Regions from separate parts of the Pseudomonas sp. MONT-RG-20F-20-E-7-02 genome, predicted to be linked through region 2. Evidence: predicted binding sites of a transcription regulator. Region 2 holds the regulator's gene; the other holds the start of a gene.
The links. Region 2 encodes FliA, which starts transcription of late flagellar genes. Its sites were predicted from a motif close to CTAAAGTTTNNNNNNNNNNNGCCGNTAA; they were not measured.

Region 1: a site for FliA is predicted at 1,087-1,114, ahead of L8I05_RS17295 (methyl-accepting chemotaxis protein). Genes of this name have one in related genera too.

Annotation. Positions count from the first base shown of each region.
Region 1 is NZ_JAKNQN010000005.1:346,894-357,779, reverse strand. It holds gene L8I05_RS17310 (acyl-CoA dehydrogenase) at 1-377, shown strand, start outside; gene L8I05_RS17305 (cell division protein ZapA) at 374-667, opposite strand; gene L8I05_RS17300 (hypothetical protein) at 664-894, opposite strand; gene L8I05_RS17295 (methyl-accepting chemotaxis protein) at 1,172-2,797, shown strand; gene L8I05_RS17290 (potassium/proton antiporter) at 3,020-4,762, shown strand; gene mscK (mechanosensitive channel MscK) at 4,818-8,156, shown strand; gene selO (protein adenylyltransferase SelO) at 8,205-9,668, shown strand; gene L8I05_RS17275 (transcriptional regulator) at 9,823-10,224, opposite strand; gene trxC (thioredoxin TrxC) at 10,307-10,741, shown strand; gene L8I05_RS17265 (DUF6124 family protein) at 10,867-10,886, opposite strand, start outside.
Region 2 is NZ_JAKNQN010000001.1:415,444-426,329, forward strand. It holds gene L8I05_RS01895 (cold-shock protein) at 448-648, shown strand; gene L8I05_RS01900 (cold-shock protein) at 693-896, shown strand; gene L8I05_RS01905 (FKBP-type peptidyl-prolyl cis-trans isomerase) at 1,063-1,404, shown strand; gene L8I05_RS01910 (FKBP-type peptidyl-prolyl cis-trans isomerase) at 1,557-1,901, shown strand; gene L8I05_RS01915 (DUF6124 family protein) at 2,040-2,303, opposite strand; gene flhA (flagellar biosynthesis protein FlhA) at 2,979-5,093, shown strand; gene flhF (flagellar biosynthesis protein FlhF) at 5,105-6,421, shown strand; gene fleN (flagellar synthesis regulator FleN) at 6,529-7,362, shown strand; gene fliA (RNA polymerase sigma factor FliA) at 7,359-8,099, shown strand; gene L8I05_RS01940 (chemotaxis response regulator CheY) at 8,268-8,642, shown strand; gene L8I05_RS01945 (protein phosphatase CheZ) at 8,661-9,449, shown strand; gene L8I05_RS01950 (chemotaxis protein CheA) at 9,461-10,886, shown strand, end outside.

The DNA.
Region 1 (10,886 bases), on a different contig from region 2:
GCGCACGGGCGCAGCAGTACCCGTCACTCATGGCCCTGCGAGAACCTCTGGAGCAGTTGGTTAATCGCCTGCAAAGCGTGACGATTGGCCTGCTGACGGATCTCGCCCAGGGCAAGGTCAACAGCAGCCTGGCAAATTCGGCGCTGTACTTGAAGGTGTTCGGGCACACGGTGATTGGCTGGCGCTGGCTGGAACAGGCGATTCGCGCCGAGGAAGGCTTGGCCAAGGGCCATACGGCGGATGTTGCCTTCTATAAAGGCAAGCTCCAGGCCGCTCGGTACTTCCTGACCTGGGAAGTGCCGAGCTGCCATCATGAACTGGCGATTCTGGAGGCACGCGATGACACGTGCCTGGGGATGCAGGATGCGTGGTTCTAAGGCGTTCCGATCGCCTTGGAAATCACTTCGACCGTGGCGCTGACTTGCTCTTGGTAACGGTCGAGTTCCTGCTGGTGATGCTTTTGCATTTCGATCTGCTCGGCGCACAGGTTCAGCGCGGCCAGTACCAATAATTTGTCACCGATCAGGGTCGGGTACTTTTTCTTGGTGGTGGCCAGGGAGGCCTTGAGCATGGTCACGGCGTGCATCAGGGTTTGATCTTCCCCTTCCGGCGCCTTGATCGAGTAATCCTCTCCGAGAATCGAAACGACCTTTATCCCTTCATTCATGCGCCGACAGGACCTGCGCTCACACGCTCAACCAGGGCCTGGATGCGCGCGGCAGTGGCGCCGTGTTTTTCTTCCTGTTCCATCAGGTTCAGTTGCAGGCTGTCGTTTTCATCCTTGGCACGGGCCAGTTCCGCCTTGAGGGATTCATTGCTGCCGAGCAGGTCCTGGTTTTGTTGTACGAGGTCAGTGACAAGCTGTTCAAGCTGGCTGAGGGATGCTTCTAACATTTTGATTTCTCGGGCTTTTTCAAAGGGCGGTGACGATAAAGAAAAATCACCTCGGAAGCCAGGGTTATCCCCGGCGCGCAGCCCGATTTTTAAGGGCCGGGCCGCGCTTTCGAGCCTTAGTGACTGCATTTACCCCATCTGGTTCCTGAATCCGTCCAACCCCTCGTCAGATGCGACAAAAGCGCGCGCCCCCTTAAGACTTTAGTCGCATGGCCGATAGAAGATGCACACCCCGTCTCATGGCCGCACGGATCGCGCTTCTCCCCAGGACTCCAGCATGTCTCTTCGTAATATGAATATCGCGCCGCGCGCCTTTCTTGGCTTTGCGTTTATTGGTGCACTCATGTTGTTTCTCGGTGTGTTCGCCCTGAACCAGATGAGCAAGATCCGTGCTGCCACCGAAGACATCACCCAGTCCAGCGTGCCAAGCATTCGCGCCCTCGACGAATTCACCCAGCTGACCCTGCGCCTGCGCGTGCTGTCGTACCGCTTGCTGACCAACCGCGAGCCGGACGTGCAGCAAAAAACCCTGGAAGCCTTTGAACTGCGCAACCAGCAGATCCGCACCGCCCAGGGCGTGTACGAAAAACTCATCGAGAGTGGCGAAGAGCGCGCGGCCTACGACGAATACGTGCGTTTGCTCGGCCAGTACCACCAGATCGAAGAGCGCATGAAGAGCTTGTCTCGCGCCAACCAGATCGACGACCTGCGCAACTTGCTCAACACCGAATTGCTCAGCAACTCCGAGCAGGTCAACGCTGTGCTGACACGCCTGCTGGACATCAACAACAAGATGGCCAACGCCACCAACCAGCAAGCCAAAGACCAATACGACATGGCGTTTGAGCTGGTGGTGGGCCTGCTGATCGTGGCCACGGCGCTGACCTTGTTGTTCGCCTGGCTGCTGACCCGCAGCATCACCGTGCCGATTTCCCAGGCACTTGAGGCCGCCGAGGAAGTCGCCGAAGGCAACCTGACGCGCCCGATCAAGGTCGACGGCAACGACGAAGCCGGCCGCCTGCTGGCCGCCATGGCCAAGATGCAGGACAAGTTGCGCGACACCCTGCAACGCATCGCCGGTTCCGCCACCCAGCTGGCGTCGGCGGCCGAAGAGCTGAATGCCGTCACCGACGAAAGCGCCCGTGGCCTGACCCAGCAGAACAACGAAATCGAACAAGCCGCCACCGCCGTCAACGAGATGACCAGCGCCGTCGAAGAAGTCGCGCGCAATGCGGTCAGCACCTCCGAAGCCTCGCGCGCCGCCACCACTTCTGCTGGCGATGGCCGTGATTTGGTGCAGGAAACCGTCAGCGCCATCGAACGCATGAGCGGCGACGTGCAAGCCACGGCCACCTTGATCGGCGACCTGGCGAATGAATCGCGGGATATCGGCAAGGTACTCGACGTGATTCGCGGCCTGGCCGACCAGACCAACCTGCTGGCGCTGAACGCCGCCATTGAAGCCGCGCGCGCCGGTGAAGCCGGGCGTGGGTTTGCCGTGGTGGCGGATGAAGTGCGGGCCCTGGCTCATCGCACCCAGCAGTCGACCAGCGAGATCGAGCGCATGATCGGCAGCATTCAGGCCGGCACCGAGCACGCGGTGGATTCGATGCGTAACAGCACCGAGCGGGCCGAATCGACGCTGAACATCGCCAAAGGCGCCGGGATGTCGCTGGACACCATCAACACCGCAATCGTGGAGATCAACGAACGCAACCTGGTGATCGCCAGCGCAGCCGAAGAGCAGGCGCAGGTGGCGCGGGAAGTGGACCGCAACCTGGTGAACATTCGTGATTTGTCGGTGCAATCGGCCACGGGCGCCAGCCAGACCAGTGCGGCGAGCAGTGAGCTGTCGCGCCTGGCGGTGGATTTGAATGGGATGGTGGGGCGTTTCCGTCTGTAACCGACACCGGTGATTGATCGTTCCCACGCTCCGCGTGGTAATGCAGCCTGTGACGCTCCGCGTCACGCCTTAAAAGCGGACGCAGAGCGTCCAGCGAAGCATTCCCACGCAGAGCGTGGGAACGATCTTTTGACAGCGCAGCAATTCAACAGGTTAGAATCGCTGGCACGCAGACTGCATGGTCAGTTTGCGCCCCGTCTTCCCAGCTCTGGAGTACTGCCTTTGAATGCGACGACCATCAACAGCCTGTTCTTGATCGGCGCGTTGCTGGTGGGTGCGAGCATTCTGGTGAGTTCTCTTTCGTCCCGCCTGGGGATCCCGATTCTGGTGATCATCCTGGCCGTGGGCATGGTCGCCGGCGTCGACGGCGGCGGCATCATTTTCGACAACTACCCGACCGCCTACCTGGTGGGCAACCTCGCCTTGGCAGTGATCCTGCTCGACGGCGGCTTGCGTACGCGGGTGGCGAGTTTTCGTGTAGCACTCTGGCCGGCGTTGTCGCTGGCGACGGTGGGGGTGTTGATCACCACCGGCCTCACCGGCATGGCCGCGGCCTGGCTGTTCGACCTCAATATCATTCAAGGCTTGCTGATCGGCGCCATCGTCGGCTCAACCGACGCCGCCGCGGTGTTCTCGCTATTGGGCGGCAAAGGCCTGAACGAACGGGTTACCGCCAGCCTCGAAATCGAATCCGGCAGTAACGACCCGATGGCGGTGTTCCTCACCGTCACCCTGATCGACATGCTCGCCACAGGCCAGACCGGCCTGCACTGGAGCCTGCTGACCCACCTGATCCGCGAATTCGGCATCGGCGGCATCGTCGGCCTGGGCGGCGGCTGGCTGATGCTGCAGATGGTCAACCGCATCAACCTGGCCACCGGCCTGTACCCGATCCTGGTGATCGCCGGTGGCCTGGTGGTGTTCGCCCTGACCAACGCCTTGCACGGCAGCGGTTTCCTCGCCGTATACCTGTGCGGCCTGGTGATCGGCAACCGCCCGGTGCGCAGCCGTCATGGCATCTTGCATATGCTCGACGGCATGGCCTGGCTGGCACAGATCGGCATGTTCCTGGTGCTGGGCTTGCTGGTCACGCCCCATGACTTGCTGCCCATTGCCCTGCCGGCGTTGGGCCTGGCGCTGTGGATGATTCTGTTCGCACGGCCGCTGTCGGTGATGGTCGGCCTGCTGCCGTTCAAGGCGTTCCACGGGCGCGAAAAAGCCTTTATCGCCTGGGTCGGCCTGCGCGGCGCGGTGCCGATCATTCTGGCGGTATTCCCGCTGATGGCCGGCCTGCCCCACGCGCAGCTGTACTTCAACCTGGCGTTCTTTATCGTGCTGGTCTCGCTGCTGGTACAGGGCACCAGCCTGCCGTGGGTGGCCAAACTGCTGAAAGTCACCGTACCGCCCGACCCCGCGCCGATTTCCCGCGCGGCCCTGGAAGTGCACGTCACCAGCGAGTGGGAGCTGTTCGTCTACCGCCTGGGCGCGGAAAAATGGTGCATTGGCGCAGCCCTGCGAGAATTGAAAATGCCCGAGGGCACACGGATCGCAGCGCTGTTCCGTGGCCAGCAACTGCTCCATCCGTCGGGTAGTACGGTGCTGGAAGTCGACGATTTGCTCTGCGTGATCGGCCACGAACACAACCTGCCGGCCCTGGGTAAACTGTTCAGCCAGGCGCCGCAACGTGGCCTCGACCTGCGCTTCTTCGGCGATTTCGTCCTCGAAGGCGACGCCCAGCTGGGCGCGGTGTCGGCGCTGTACGGCCTCAAGCTCGAAGGTATCGACCCGGATATGCCACTGAGCCGCTTCATCACCCAGAAGGTCGGCGGTGCGCCGGTGGTGGGCGACCAAGTGGAGTGGAACAACACGCTGTGGACCGTCGCGGTCATGGACGGGAACAGAATCGGAAAAGTCGGCGTCAAATTCCCCGAAGGAAGTCGTCCAGGCCCTGGACTCTTCCTCTAAACTGCGGGGCTAGGCGCCACGCCCCCACCTTCTTTACCTTGCTCGACCGGTATCCATGACAACTCTGCGCACTTTTTTAGCCACTGCCCTGCTAGGCCTGACCCTTTGTGTGGGCAGCGTTTACGCCGCCGATGCGCCCAGCGCCGAGGCCATCCAGCAAACCCTGGACAAGCTGCCCGACCGCAAGCTGCCCGACGCCGACATGAAGGCGCTGCAGACCATCCTGCAACAGACCCTGACCTACCTGGGCAACAAGCAGGATTACGAGCAGCGCCTCACCGACCTCAAGCGCCAGCTGGAAGACGCCCCGCGCCAGACCACCGATAACCAGCGCGAACTGGTGCGGCTCAAGGCCACCAAAGTCATCCCGGTGGCGCAACGCTATGCCACGCTGCCCGTGCCGCAGCTCGAACAATTGCTGGTGCAGCGCACGACCCAGCAAGGCGACCTGCAAAAGGACATGGCGGATGCCAACAGCATGTCCATCGCCGCCCAGACCCGCCCCGAGCGCGCCCAAACCGAAATCAGCAACAGCCAGACCCGCATCCAGCAGATCAACGCCACCCTTAAAGCCGGCAAAGATAACGGCAAGCCCCTCACGGGCGACCAGCGCAACCTGCTGAACGCCGAACTCGCCGCCCTCAACGCCTTGATTCCGCTGCGCCGCCAGGAACTGGCGGGCAACAGCCAACTGCAAGACCTGGGCAATAGCCAACGCGACCTGGCGACCGAGAAGACCAGCCGCCTGGAACAGGAAATCCAGGACCTGCAAACCCTGATCAACCAGAAACGCCTGGCCCAGTCCCAGCAGACCGTGACCCAGCAGTCCATCGAGGCGCAAAAAACCGGCGGCAGCAGCCTGTTGGCCACCGAAAGCGCGGCCAACCTGAAGCTCTCCGACTACCTGCTCAAGAGCACCGACCGCCTCAATGACCTGACCCAGAAAAACCTGCAGACCAAGCAGCAACTGGACACCGTGACCCAAAGCGACTCGGCACTCGATGAGCAAATCAACGTGCTCAAGGGCAGCCTGCTGCTCTCCAAGATTCTTTATAAGCAAAAACAGGCACTGCCGCGCCTCACCGTGGACCGCGACCTGGCGGACGACATCGCCAACATTCGCCTGTACCAGTTCGAGATCAACCAGCAGCGCGAGGCGATCAGTTCGCCCAGCGCCTATGTGGATAACTTGCTGGCCAACCAGCCGCCGGAAGACGTCACCCCGCAACTGCGCCGCACCCTGCTGGAGCTGGCAATTACCCGCAGCGACCTGCTGGAGCGCCTGAGCCGTGAGCTGAGCGCGCTGCTGAACGAATCGATCACCCTGCAACTGAACCAGAAACAACTGCTCAGCACCGCCACCACTCTGCGCGCGACGCTGGACGAGCAAATGTTCTGGATCCCCAGCAACAAGCCGTTGGACACCGAGTGGCTGGAAACCGTACCGGCACACCTGAGCAAGCAAATCACCACCCTGCCGTGGGCCTCCAGCGTCAGCGAACTGTACGACGGCCTGACCCAGCGCCCGCTGCTGTTCCTGCCGTTGCTGCTGTTGATCGGCGCACTGCTATGGCGGCGCAAGGCGCTTTACCAGCGCCTCAACAAAGTCCACCTGGACATCGGCCACTTCAAGCGCGACAGCCAGTGGCACACGCCGCAGGCCATCCTGATCAATATCCTGCTGGCGATGCCGGTTTCCCTGGGCCTGGCGCTGTGCGGCTACGCACTGCAGATCGACGCCCGTGGGCAGAACGCCAACCTCGGCTCGGCCCTGCTGCAGATCGCCCAGGCGTGGCTGGTGTTCTACACCGCTTACCGGATCCTCGCGTCGGGCGGCGTGGCGGAACTGCACTTCCGCTGGGAAAAACCCCAAGTCGAATTCCTGCAAGGCTGGGTGCGCAAGCTCGGGCTGGTGGTACTGGCCCTGGTGGCCGTGGTGGCCATTGCCGAACACCAACCGGCGGCGCTGGCCGACGACGTGCTGGGTATCGGCGTGGTGCTGACCTGCTACGCGCTGATGGCCTGGCTGCTGGGCCGCCTGCTGCTGCACAGCCCGACCCACGAAAAAGCCTCGCTGTTTCGCAAAGCCGTGGGCCTGGTGTTTACCGCCCTGCCCGTCGCCCTGTTTATCGCTGTGTGCTTTGGCTACTACTACACCGCGCTCAAACTCAGCGACCGCCTGATCAACACCCTGTACCTGCTGATGTTCTGGCTGGTGATCGAAGCCACCTTCGTACGCGGCCTGGGCGTCGCCGCACGGCGACTGGCTTACGCGCGTGCCCTGGCCAAACGCCAGGCGGCCAAGGAAGCCGGTGATGGCGAAGCGGTGATCGAAGAACCGACCCTGGACATCGAACAGGTCAACGAACAGTCGATGCGCCTGATCCGCCTGGCCTTGCTCGGCGGCTTTATCGCCGCGCTGTACTGGGTGTGGAAAGACCTGATCACCGTGTTCTCCTACCTGGACAACGTGACGCTCTACGAATACACCAGCGGCACCGGTGCCAATATCAGCATGGTGCCGATCAGCATCGGCGACTTGCTCGGTGCGTCGATCATCGTCGGCATCACCTTCGCCCTGGCGCGCAACTTGCCCGGTTTGCTGGAAGTACTGGTGCTGTCCAAGCTGGATTTGGCCCAAGGCAGCGCCTACGCCACCACCACCTTGCTGTCGTATGTGATTGCCGGCGTCGGCTTCGTCTCCACCCTGTCCACCCTCGGCGTGAGCTGGGACAAGTTGCAATGGCTGGTGGCGGCGCTGTCGGTGGGGTTGGGTTTCGGGATGCAGGAGATCTTCGCCAACTTCATCTCCGGCATCATGATCCTGTTCGAGCGCCCGGTGCGTATCGGCGACACCATCACCATCGGCAACCTGTCGGGCACGGTGAGCAAGATCCGCATCCGCGCGACGACCATCACCGACTTCGACCGCAAGGACATCATTGTCCCGAACAAGACGTTTATTACCGGGCAACTGATCAACTGGTCGCTGACCGACACCATCACCCGAGTCACGCTGAAACTCGGTGTGGACTACGGCTCCGACCTCGACCTGGTGAAGGAACTGCTGCTCAAGGCCGCGCGCGAAAACCCACGGGTGCTCAAAGAGCCGGAACCCCACGTGTACTTCCTCAACTTCGGCGAAAGCACCCTCGACCACGAACTGCGCATGCACGTGCGCGACCTCGGTGACCGCAACCCGGTGATCGACGAGGTGAACCGCTTTATCAACCGCGAGTTCAAGAACCACCACATCAACATCTCGTTCCGCCAGATGGAGGTCTACCTCAAGAACCTCCATGGCCAGGAATACAAACTGGTGGAAGTCGACACCCCGGCCAAACCCGCCAACGACGGCGGCGTGCAGGAACCGCCGCCGAGCAAACTCGACTAACGCGCCTATCCCCAGCAGAATGCTCGGACATTCTGCTGGAGATGGCCGGTGAAAGCCCTCGACGAACTGACCTTCGACAACCGCTTCGCACGCCTGGGCGACGCGTTCTCAACCCACGTATTGCCTGACCCCCTCGACGAACCGCGCCTTGTGGTGGCGAGCAGCGCCGCCATGGCCCTGCTCGACCTCGACCCGGCCGTGGCCGAAACACCAGTGTTTGCCGGGCTGTTCAGCGGGCACAAGCTGTGGGCCGAAGCGGAACCACGGGCGATGGTCTATTCGGGGCACCAGTTCGGTGGCTACTCCCCGCAACTGGGCGATGGCCGTGGGTTGCTGCTGGGCGAGGTGTACAACGAGGCCGGCGAGCATTGGGACCTGCACCTCAAAGGCGCCGGGCTCACGCCTTACTCGCGCATGGGCGATGGCCGCGCGGTGCTGCGCTCTTCGATCCGTGAGTTTCTCGCCTCCGAAGCCCTGCACGCCTTGGGCATCCCCAGCAGCCGCGCCTTATGCGTGATCGGCTCCGACACGCCGGTGTGGCGTGAGAAACAGGAACGCGGCGCCATGGTGTTGCGCCTGGCGCACAGCCATGTGCGCTTCGGGCATTTCGAGTATTTCTACTACACCAAGAAGCCCGAGCAGCAGAAAGAATTGGCTGAACACGTGCTTTCGTTGCACTACCCCGAGTGCATGGAGCAGCCCGAGCCTTACCTGGCAATGTTCCGCGAAATCGTCGAGCGCAATGCCGAGATGATCGCCAAATGGCAGGCGTACGGTTTTTGCCACGGTGTGATGAACACTGACAACATGTCGATCCTGGGCATCACCTTCGACTTCGGGCCGTTTGCGTTCCTCGATGACTTTGACGCGCACTTCATCTGCAACCACTCCGATCACGAAGGCCGTTACTCCTTCAGCAACCAGGTACCGATTGGGCAGTGGAACCTCAGCGCACTGGCCCAGGCACTCACGCCGTTTATCAGCGTCGACGCCTTGAAAGAAACCCTTGGCCTGTACCTGCCGCTGTACCAGGCCCACTACCTGGACCTGATGCGCCGCCGACTGGGGCTGACCACGGCTGAAGACGATGACCAGAAACTGGTGGAGCGCCTGCTCAAGCTGATGCAGAACAGTGGCGTGGACTACACGCTGTTCTTCCGCCGCCTGGGCGATGAACCTGCAGCGCTGGCCGTGGCGCGGCTGCGTGATGACTTCGTCGACCACGCCGGTTTTGACGCCTGGGCCGAACAGTACACAGCCCGCGTTGCACGAGACGGGGACTACAGCGAAGCGCAACGCCGCGAGCGCATGCACGCGGTAAACCCGCTGTACATCCTGCGCAACTACCTGGCACAAAACGCCATCGCTGCCGCCGAGTCAGGCGATTACAGCGAAGTGCGGCGGCTGCATGAGGTACTGAGCAAGCCGTTTGAAGAGCAGGCGGGGATGGAGCAATACGCCCAGCGGCCGCCGGATTGGGGCAAGCATTTGGAGATTAGTTGTTCATCGTAATGCCTCAGATGATCGTTCCCACGCTCTGCGTGGGAATGCCACCTGGGACGCTCCGCGTCCCGCCTTTGGCAATGATCTGCATCTGCGCACGGGTGACGCGGAGCGTCACGGGATGCATTACCACGCGGAGCGTGGGAACGATCATATAACGGCACTAAATAAAGGTTTCTACTGTTACGCCAAAACGTTCGGTCAACCAACGAATTTGCCGCTGGTTGAGCTTACGCTTACCGCTCAAAATTTCCGAAACAACCGACTGTGTTCCTACTCCTGGCAGATCACTCTGGTTCAAACCGTGCTCGCGCATCATTGCGCGCAGCACGTCGACACCACTGGCGACAGGCATTGGGCGGTGCTCGTGATCGTAGGCTTCGATCCAGTCACCGATGAGGTCCACCAACCCCATAAGAGGATGAGTTTCGTCTTCCCCAACGATATCCAGTAATTCATCGAGCGCCTCGGCCAAGGTGTCGTAGTTCGCCTCGGACTGGGGTTTGCTCAGCAGCGGCGAGACAAAGGGCCAGTGTTCAATCACCCGCTTCAAGTTGTCGTTCATGTTTCATCCTTTTCATCTGGTCTTGATAAACCTCGTTGCCGGCTCCAGATTGAACCTATTGGCCACATCCAAGGAGCCCCCGATGTCCGAACCTCTTGTAATCCCCTGCCCACATTGCAACGGCCTCAACCGCATCCCCGGCGAACGCCTGGGTGATGCGCCCAAATGCGGGCGCTGCAAGCAGCCTGTGTTGCTGAGCAAGCCTTTTGAATTGAAACAAGGCGACTACGCCAGTCAGATCAAGGGCGACCTGCCGCTGCTGGTGGATGTGTGGGCTGACTGGTGCGGGCCGTGCAAGTCGTTTGCGCCGGTGTTTGAGCAGGCGGCTGGGCAGTTGGAAGGCAAGTGCCGGTTGGCCAAGCTGGACAGTGAGGCCAATCAGCAATTGTCGGCGCAGTTGGGGATTCGCTCGATTCCCAGTTTGATTCTGTTCAAGAACGGCCGCGAAGTGGCGCGCCAGAGTGGGGCGTTTCCGTTGCCGCAGTTGATGAGTTGGTTGCGTAGCCAAGGGGTGTAAACCAGTCCGCCCATCAACTGGATCAACTGTGGGAGCTGGCTTGCCTGCGATGGCATCACCTCGGTGTACCTGGCAGACCGAGTTGCCTGCATCGCAGGCAAGCCAGCTCCCACAGTGATTGTGTTTTAGGCTTGGGCTAAGGGGG
Region 2 (10,886 bases):
TTTGACAGTACCCATTACACCGCCTTCACTGTTTGATAGAGCGGCGAGGCGCGCCTTTATGCGCGGCTCGGGAGAGCGGTGATGGACAGGGGCACGGTCAGGTGGTTCGACACGGTCAAGGGCATTGGTTTTATTGCCAGGGACCGCGATGGCAATGCGGTGCCCGTGCAGCCTGTGGGCGATCAATGCAGTGCAGTCGATGTGTTGCCGGCGCCGCCCAAGGCGCGAACATCTCGCCAGCGAAAAAAATAAAACCGGCCCCGGTCCGGGAGCAGCGCTTGTTGTGACAAGCCGCTCAGCACGTCCCTCGGTTTTCACCCGCCCTCTACCACCCGTCCGCAACCCCCGTCTACCTGTCAACATTGACAGTAGCCAGCCTCGCCTTCCTGCGGTTCCATGACGGCACACACTGCACACAAGTAGTTGCGAGATGCAGGGGGAGTGGTGATGGAAGCGGTGACGGGCACGATCAAATCGTACAACCAAAAAACCGGTGAAGGCTGGATTGCAGTGGATGGCGGCGAAGAGCCCGTGCGCGTGGATCGCAGGAGTCTGGGTGCGCGCCGGTTGAAAAATGGGCAGCGGGTGCAGCTCGCGAGGATTCATCGGCCCACGGGCGTTTTTGCGCTCTACATCAAGATTATCTAGCGACATGCGTGCAGGGTTTCGAGCGCGATGTCAGGAGGGCGGCAATGGCAACAGGTAAAGTGAAATGGTTTAACGCGGAAAAGGGTTTTGGGTTTATTACTCAGGATGGTGATGGGCCTGACGTTTTCGTTCACTACTCGGCAATAGAGACCGCCGGATTCAAGACGCTTGATGAGGGCGTGGAAGTGGAATTCGAGGTTTCCCAAGGTCCAAAAGGGCTACAGGCTGAACGCGTCAAGGTCCTGTAGGCACGCAGTGATTGATCGTTCCCACGCTCCCGCGTGGGAATGCTCCCCGTGACGCTCCGCGTCACCGTTGCGCAGGGCTCAAATCGGGACGCGGAGCGTCCCAGTCTGCATTCCCACGCAGAACGTGGGAACGATCACTTCAACCCCTCGGGTTAAGGAGCGGAATATGGCTACGGTAACGACTAAAAGCGGTCTTCAGTATGAGGACATAAAACAGGGCGATGGCGCAGAAGCAGTGGCAGGCAATGCCGCCTACGTTCACTACGTCGGCACACTGACGGACGGTAAGAAGTTCGACTCGAGTAGGGACCGTGACCAGCCGTTCATCATCGTGCTGGGTCGCAATAAGGCCGTCAAAGGGTTGGAGGAGGGAGTGCTGGGGATGAGGGTCGGAGGCATCCGCAAACTGACGATTCCGCCCCAGCTTGGCTATGGCGACGAGGGATGGAGTGGGGGCGTTCCGCCCGGCGCAACACTTGTTTATGAGGTGGAGTTAATAAGTGTTTGATGATCGTTCCCACGCTCCCGCGTGGGAATGCATCCCGTGACGCTCCGCGTCACCGTTGCGCAGGGCTTAAATCGGGACGCAGAGCGTCCCAGGCGTCATTCCCACGCAGAGCGCGGGAACGATCACTTGAACCCCTCTTTAAGGAGCGGAATATGGCTATGGTTACGACTGAAAGCGGTCTCCAATATGGAGATAAAAAAGAGGGCGATGGTGCAGAAGCAGTGGCTGGCCAGACCGTCACCGTTCACTACACCGGCTGGCTGACGGAAGGCAGCAAGTTCGACTCGAGTAAGGACCGTAATGACCCGTTCGAATTTGTGCTGGGTGGCGGTTCGGTTATCAAGGGATGGGACGAAGGGGTGCAGGGGATGAAGGTTGGGGGCGTCCGCGAGCTGACAGTTCCGCCCGCGCTTGGGTATGGCGCAAGGGGGGCGGGTGGGGTGATTCCGCCGAATGCAACACTTGTTTTTGAGGTGGAGTTACTGAGTATTCGATGATCGTTCCCACGCTCCCGCGTGGGAATGCATCCCGTGACGCTCCGCGTCACCGTTGCGCAGGGCTCAAATCGGGACGCGGAGCGTCCTAGGCGGCATTCCCACGCAGAGCGTGGGAACGATCGGTGTTGGCTTTTGGGTCTAGGGGTTGCCCTGCGTTGCTGCGCATGACGGTTCTCGCTCATCCAGCAGTCGATCAGCCAGTAACTTCGCTACCTCAATCAACTGCGCTATGCCCAGCGCGCCTTCTCGCTGTGAACCTTTTAGATCAAAGGCGAAATCGCAGGTCAGTGCGTGGGTGGAAGCCAGGGTTTCGGTGAGGTTGACCAGCAGGTCTTCGGTGCTGATGCCGTCGATGAGGGTGAAGAGCACGGTGGGCGGGGGATTTGGGGTGGGTTTGATCATTGTGAGGTTCCTAAAAGGTGGAGCCGCCACTGATCGCCGCGACGCGATGGGGGGTGGCAGCTGTACGCAGGTTCGCGGACCGGTCTAGGAACAACAACCCGGCATACCCGAAGGTATCCCGCGCACAGCCGCCATAGCGCCGCACAGTAGACGATAAAAAACCGCTCACTGAAAGGGATATGGTGCTTCTGTTCCGTAGTAAACCGGGCCGCGACGCCCGACCACTGCATTTGCAGCGGTGTGCGGAGACTAGGGAGCCCGGTTCCTAGGGGCAACCCGAAAACCGTGTCGGAAATTTCCTCAATGGCAGCAGATGTACACAGTTCCAACTGTGAAGATCGTTCCCACGCTCCCGCGTGGGAATGCCTCCCGTGACGCTCTGCGTCACCGTTGCGCAGGGCTCAAGTTGGGACGCGGAGCGTCCCTGGCTGCATTCCCACGCAGAGCGTGGGAACGATCATTCAAAACAGTTCTAACTGAACCACCGCCTTCGCGAGCAAGCCCCCTCCCACATTTGAATGGATTTACACCCGGTAGGCGCGGTCGCTTGTGCGGTCATCTGAGTCTCAGAGCAAAAGTTGGAAGGCTTCTTGCAATACCGCCTCCAGGACGCCTCTCAGCGTCAAAACTTTGCTTCAAGGAACACGAGGAATACCGGTGGTAGATCGCTCTCAAATGCTCAACACGGCCCGTGGCACCCTGACTGACTTGTCGCGGGGCAACCTGGGTGTGCCGTTGTTGTTGCTGGTGATGCTGGCAATGATGATGTTGCCGATGCCGCCGTTCCTGCTCGATGTGTTCTTCACCTTCAACATCGCCCTGTCGGTGGTGGTGCTGCTGGTCTGCGTGTACGCCCTGCGCCCACTGGATTTCGCCGTCTTCCCCACCATCCTGCTGATTGCAACGCTGCTGCGCCTGGCGCTCAACGTGGCGTCCACGCGGGTGGTGATGCTCCACGGCCAGGACGGCCACGCCGCCGCCGGTAAGGTGATCCAGGCCTTCGGTGAGGTGGTGATCGGCGGTAACTACGTGGTCGGTATCGTGGTGTTCGCGATCCTGATGATCATCAACTTCGTGGTGGTGACAAAGGGCGCCGGGCGGATTTCCGAGGTGAGCGCGCGGTTTACCCTCGACGCCATGCCCGGCAAACAAATGGCCATCGACGCCGACCTCAACGCCGGCCTGATCGACCAGAACCAGGCCAAGTCCCGCCGTCTGGAAGTGGCACAGGAAGCCGAGTTCTACGGTTCCATGGACGGCGCGAGCAAATTCGTACGCGGTGACGCCATCGCCGGCCTGTTGATTCTGTTCATCAACCTGATCGGCGGCATGGCGGTCGGTATCTTCCAGCACGGCATGACCTTCGGCGATGCGGGCAAGGTGTACGCCTTGCTGACCATCGGTGACGGTTTAGTGGCGCAATTGCCATCACTGTTGTTATCCACAGCGGCGGCGATCATGGTGACTCGTGCTTCGGGCTCCGAAGACATGGGCAAGCAGATCAGCCGGCAGATGTTCGCCTCGCCCAAAGCGCTGGCCGTGGCGGCGGGCATCATGGCGATCATGGGCATCGTGCCGGGCATGCCGCATGTCTCGTTCCTGAGCATGGCAGCCATGGCGGCCGGTGGTGCTTACCTGTTCTGGCGCAAGCAAAACCAGGTCAAGGTCCTGGCTCAGCAGGAGATCGCCCGCCAACAAGACCTGTTGCCGTCTCCGGCCCGCGCCCAGGAAACCAAGGAGCTTGGCTGGGATGACGTGACGCCGATCGACATGATCGGCCTGGAAGTCGGCTACCGCCTGATTCCGTTGGTGGACCGCAACCAGGGCGGCCAATTGCTGGCGCGGATCAAGGGCGTGCGCAAGAAGCTGTCCCAGGACCTGGGCTTCCTGATGCCCACCGTGCATATCCGCGACAACCTCGACCTGGCGCCCAGCGCCTACCGGTTGACCCTGATGGGCGTGATCCTCGCCGAAGCCGAGATTTACCCCGACCGCGAACTGGCGATCAACCCCGGCCAGGTGTTCGGTACGCTTAACGGCATCACCGCCAAAGATCCGGCTTTTGGCCTGGAAGCGGTGTGGATCGAAGTCAGCCAGCGCAGCCAGGCGCAATCCCTCGGTTACACCGTGGTGGACGCCAGCACCGTAGTCGCCACGCACCTCAACCAGATCCTGTACAAACACTCCCACGAGCTGATCGGCCACGAGGAAGTCCAGCAATTGATGGGTTTGCTGGCCAAAGCCTCGCCAAAATTGGCCGAAGAGCTGGTGCCGGGCGTGCTGTCGCTGTCGCAGTTGCTCAAAGTGCTGCAAGCCTTGCTTGCCGAACAGGTGCCGGTACGCGACATTCGCAGCATCGCCGAGGCCATCGCCAACAATGCCGCCAAGAGTCAAGATACTGCCGCTCTGGTGGCGGCGGTGCGCGTCGGATTGTCCCGTGCAATCGTGCAAAGCATTGTAGGCATTGAGTCTGAGCTGCCTGTTATTACCTTGGAGCCAAGGTTGGAACAAATATTGCTCAATAGTATTCAGAAGGCAGGACAAGGCCAGGAAGAGGGCGTTCTGCTGGAGCCAAGCATGGCGGAAAAACTGCAGCGCTCGTTGATCGAAGCCGCGCAGCGCCAGGAAATGGCGGGTCACCCGGTGATTCTGCTGGTGGCAGGCCCGGTCCGCGCGATGTTGTCGCGGTTTGGACGCCTGGCAGTACCGAATTTGCACGTTTTGGCTTATCAGGAAATTCCTGACAACAAGCAAGTGACTATCGTCGCGACAGTAGGGCCCAACGGCTGAGGTAGTGGGTTATGCAAGTTAAGCGTTTTTTCGCCGCCGATATGCGTCAGGCCATGAAACTGGTACGTGATGAGCTGGGCGCCGATGCCGCGATTATCGGCAACCGTCGCATTGCCGGCGGTGTCGAGCTGACGGCTGCGCTGGATTACACGCCGCAGGCCTTGGCGCCGCGCGTGCCGAACATGGAGCTCGAAGACGAGCTGCGCAAGACCGCTTCGCGCATTGTCTCGGCCCAGGCTGAGCTGAGCATGCGTGGCGACAGCGATACCACCACCAATCGCCAGTTGTTCGCCGGCCTGCCGCTGACCGCCGCCGAGCCGCTGGTTGAACCGACTTTCAAAGAACCGCCACGTCCTGCAGCGCCAGCCCCGGCCGCCGCAGTCGACCAGCGCGTGTTCGATTCGATGCGCTTTGAACTCAATGGCCTGCGTGAACTGCTCGAAGTGCAGCTCGGGTCGCTTGCCTGGAACCAGTTGCAAGGCAGCAAGCCGCAACAGGCCAACCTGTGGCGCCGCCTGCAACGCATCGGCCTGTCCGGCCCGTTGTCCCGCGACCTGCTGGCGCTGACCGCCGAAGTTGAAGAACCACGCCAAGCCTGGCGCATGTTGCTGGCGCACCTGGCGCGCATGATCGTCACCCCGGAAATCGAACCGCTGGAAGAGGGCGGTGTGATTGCCATGGTCGGCCCTGCCGGCATGGGCAAGACCACCACCCTGGCCAAGCTGGCTGCGCGTTATGTGCTCAAGTACGGCGCGCAGAATATCGCGCTGGTGAGCATGGACAGCTACCGCATCGGCGCTCAGGAACAGCTCAAGACGTTGGGCCGCATTCTCAATGTGTCGGTGACCCACGTTGACCCGGGCCAGTCCCTGGCCAACGCCCTCGACCCGCTGCTGCGCAAACGCGTAGTGCTGATCGACACCGCCGGCCTGCAAGCCAGTGACCCGGCGCTGCGCATGCAGCTGGAAAGCCTGGCCGGGCGTGGCATCAAGTCGAAAAATTACCTGGTGCTTGCAACCACCAGCCAGAAACAGGTTCTTACCGCTGCCTACCACAGCTACAAACGCTGCGGCCTGGCCGGTTGCATCCTCACCAAGCTCGACGAAACCGCGAGCCTGGGCGAAGTGCTGAGCCTGGCTATCAGTCATGAATTACCGGTCGCCTACCTGACCGACGGGCCGCGGATCCCGGATGATCTTCATCTGCCGCGCCGTCATCAGTTGGTCAGCCGTGCTGTCAGTGTGCAAATGCAAGAAGAGCCTAGCGAGGAAGCGATGGCCGATATGTTCGCCGACCTTTACCACAACCCCGCCAAGCGGGTGGGTTGAGGGTCAGGATGAACACCGTGAAATGTATCTACATCGATGGTCTGCAAGCGATTCACGCGGCCAAGCCATGTAGCCTGCGTCTAAGCAAGACAAGGTAAAGAAATAAAATGGGCAGCATGCATCCCGTACAGGTGATCGCGGTGACCGGCGGCAAAGGTGGCGTCGGGAAAACTAACGTGTCAGTGAATTTGTCCCTGGCCCTGGCAGAGCTTGGCCGTCGCGTCATGCTGCTGGATGCTGACCTGGGCCTGGCGAACGTCGACGTGTTGCTGGGGCTGACACCCAAACACACCCTTGCCGATGTGATTGAAGGCCGCTGCGAGCTGCGCGATGTGCTGCTGCAAGGCCCCGGTGGCATTCGCATCGTGCCGGCCGCTTCGGGCACCCAGAGCATGGTGCACCTGAGCCCGGCGCAGCATGCCGGCCTGATCCAGGCGTTCAGCGACATCGGCGACAACCTCGACGTGCTGGTGATCGACACCGCCGCCGGCATCGGCGAGTCCGTGGTCAGCTTCGTGCGCGCCGCGCAAGAGGTGCTGCTGGTGGTCTGCGACGAACCCACCTCGATCACCGACGCCTATGCCCTGATCAAACTGCTCAACCGTGACTACGGCATGAACCGCTTCCGCGTGCTGGCCAACATGGCCCAAAGCCCGCAGGAAGGGCGAAACCTGTTCGCCAAGTTGACCAAGGTCACGGATCGCTTCCTCGATGTCGCCTTACAATACGTTGGCGCAGTTCCTTATGACGAGTGTGTGCGCAAGGCTGTGCAAAAGCAGCGTGCAGTCTACGAAGCGTTCCCTCGTTCGAAGTGCGCACTGGCGTTCAAGGCTATTGCCCAGAAGGTCGATACTTGGCCGTTGCCCGCCAACCCTCGGGGGCATCTGGAGTTTTTCGTCGAGCGATTGGTGCATCAGACGAGCGCGGGACCTGTGCTATGACATCCAGCGGCTACAACCTTTACAAAAAGTCGGCACGTGACAGCCAGGGCGAACTGATCGAGCGCTATGCGCCCCTGGTCAAGCGCATTGCCTACCACCTGCTGGCACGCCTGCCCGCCAGCGTGCAGGTCGAAGACCTGATCCAGGCCGGCATGATCGGTTTGCTCGAAGTGTCGACCAAATACGACGCGAGCAAAGGGGCGAGTTTCGAGACGTATGCGGGCATCCGTATCCGTGGCGCGATGCTCGATGAGGTGCGTAAAGGGGATTGGGCGCCGCGCTCGGTACACCGCAACACGCGAATGGTCAGTGACGCAATTCGCGCAATTGAAGCAAAAACCGGTCGTGACGCTAAAGATCATGAAGTTGCGGCCGAACTCCAATTGAGTCTCGACGATTACTACGGGATTTTGAACGATACCTTGGGCAGCCGCCTGTTCAGTTTCGACGACCTGTTGCAGGACGGCGAACACGAAGGGCTGCACGAGGACGGCGCGAGTGCTCATCTCGAACCGTCGCGCGACCTGGAAGACGAACGTTTCCAGGGCGCATTGGCGGATGCGATTGCCAATTTGCCGGAGCGTGAGCGACTGGTGTTGGCGCTGTACTACGACGAAGAGCTGAACCTCAAGGAAATCGGTGAGGTCCTGGGGGTCAGCGAATCGCGTGTCAGCCAGTTGCACAGCCAGTGCGCAGCCCGCTTGCGGGGGCGATTGGGAGAGTGGCGCGCGCGCTGACAGGCAGTGTGGGGACACTGCAGACGCTACCGCGAAGGCTTCAAGCCTTCGCGGGTTCGTTCCGTGGTGCCCTGGGCAGTCCTTTTTGTGTAACGCCTGTTGATTGAAATGGCGCGTCCAGGTGCTGGGCGCGTTTAAGACTGCTTGGAGGTCGAATTGGACAAGAACATGAAAATCCTCATCGTTGATGACTTCTCAACGATGCGGCGGATCATAAAAAACCTGTTGCGTGACCTTGGGTTCACCAACACGGTCGAGGCGGATGACGGCATTACGGCGATTCCGATCCTCAACAGCGGGAGCATCGACTTTCTGGTAACCGACTGGAACATGCCGGGCATGACCGGCATCGACTTGCTGCGTCACGTGCGCGCCGATGAAAAACTGCGCAGCTTGCCTGTGTTGATGGTGACCGCCGAAGCCAAGCGTGAACAGATCATCGAAGCCGCCCAAGCCGGGGTTAACGGTTACGTGGTCAAACCATTCACTGCGCTGGCCTTGAAAGAGAAGATCGAAAAAATCTTCGAACGCATCGGTCATTGATGCTGCCACGGGGGAGCTATGGAGCATAAAGAAACGTCACAGGGCGATTTTGAGTCGACCCTGAAAAAGCATGCTCACCAGTTGGTCGACAGCCTTGAAAGAGGCCAGTTCGGCGACGCGGTGCAGTTAATCCATGAGCTCAACCAGACCCGTGACCGCGGCCTGTACCAGGAAGTGGGCAAGCTCACACGCGAGCTGCACAGTGCGATCGTCAATTTCCAGATTGACCCGCATATGCCCCAGGCCGAAGAGATTTCGCAAATCACCGATGCTACCGAACGCCTGTCCTACGTGGTCAGGCTGACTGAGGCAGCGGCCAACCGCACCATGGACCTGGTGGAAAACGCCACGCCCCTGGTCAACGGCATGGCCACCGAAGCGCAGGCCCTCAGCGTTGACTGGGGCCGCTTCATGCGTCGGGAAGTGGGTGCGGAAGAGTTTCGTGAATTGGCGCGTCGGGTCGACGGCTTTTTGTCGCGCAGCGAGCAGGAAAACCGCACGGTTGCCAGCAACCTCAATGACATTCTGCTCGCCCAGGATTACCAGGACCTCACCGGTCAAGTGATCAAGCGCGTGACCCAATTGGTCACCGAAGTGGAAAGCAACCTGCTCAAATTGGTGCTCATGGCCGGCCAGGTTGATCGTTTTGCCGGCATCGAACATGACCGCGAAGCGATCCTCTCGGAAAAAGATCCACAAAAACATCTCGCCAAGGGTGAAGGTCCGCAGATTCATGCCGATAAACGTGAAGACGTTATGTCAGGTCAGGATGACGTAGATGACCTGTTATCCAGTTTAGGCTTCTAAGGAGCACCCACATGAGCTTCGGCGCCGATGAAGAAATCCTTCAGGATTTCCTTGTAGAGGCCGGCGAAATTTTAGAGCAACTGTCCGAACAACTGGTCGAGCTGGAAAGCCGCCCGGATGATGCGAACCTGCTCAATGCAATTTTTCGCGGTTTTCACACTGTAAAAGGGGGCGCCGGCTTCCTCCAGCTCCATGAGCTGGTGGAGTGCTGTCACATCGCCGAGAACGTGTTCGACATCCTGCGCAAGGGTGAGCGACACGTCGACTCGGAACTGATGGACGTAATTCTCGAAGCATTGGATGCGGTCAACGGCATGTTCAGCGAAGTGCGCGAACGTGCCCCGATCACGGCTGCCACCCCGGAACTGCTGGCCGCCCTGGCGCGCCTGGCCGAACCTGCCGACACCACGGCTGCGCCGGTGGTGGAAGCGGCGCCGGTGGCCGAGCCTGAAGCGGATGTGACCGACAGCGAGTTCGAACAGCTGCTCAACTCCCTCAGCGCCGTGAAGGCCGAGGCGGAAGCGCCGCAAGCACCCGCTGCGCCCGCAGCCCCGCCTGCCACGCCGACCAGCGAAGACATTACCGACGCTGAGTTCGAGTCCTTGCTCGACCAGTTGCATGGCAAAGGCCAGTTCGCCGCCGACGCAGTGGCGCCTGCTGCCGCCGAACCGCAAGCACCGGCTGCGCCTGCCAGCACCGACATTACCGACGACGAATTCGAAGCATTGCTCGACCAACTGCACGGCAAAGGCACGTTTGTGGCCGAAGCCTTGCCGGAAGTCGCCGCGACCGCCGCGACCGCCGCAGCGCCAGCCGCCAAGGCTGAACCTGCCGGCGACGGGCTGATCTCCGATCACGAATTCGAAGCCCTGCTCGACGAATTGCACGGCAAAGGCAAGTTCACCGAAGTGGCCCCGGCCGCTGCGGCTGCAACTGCCGCACCAGTGGCAGAGAAACCTGCACCGGCCAAAGCTGCCGCCAAACCTGCTCCGGCTCCAGCCCCCGCAGCTGCTCCGGCACCTGCGCGTGCCGCAGCGGCGCCGGTGGCCGAAAAGCCTGCCAGTGAAGCCGAAACCACGGTGCGCGTTGATACTGCGCGCCTGGACGACATCATGAACATGGTCGGCGAACTGGTGCTGGTGCGTAACCGCCTCGTGCGCCTGGGCCTGAACAGCGGCGACGAAGCCATGCAAAAGGCCGTGTCGAACCTCGACGTGGTCACGGCAGACTTGCAGACCGCCGTGATGAAAACGCGGATGCAGCCGATCAAGAAAGTCTTCGGCCGCTTCCCGCGCCTGGTTCGCGACCTGGCGCGCCAGCTCAAGAAAGAAATCAACCTGGAACTGGTGGGTGAAGAAACCGACCTCGACAAAAACCTTGTCGAGGCCCTGGCCGACCCGCTGGTCCACTTGGTGCGCAACGCCGTCGACCATGGCG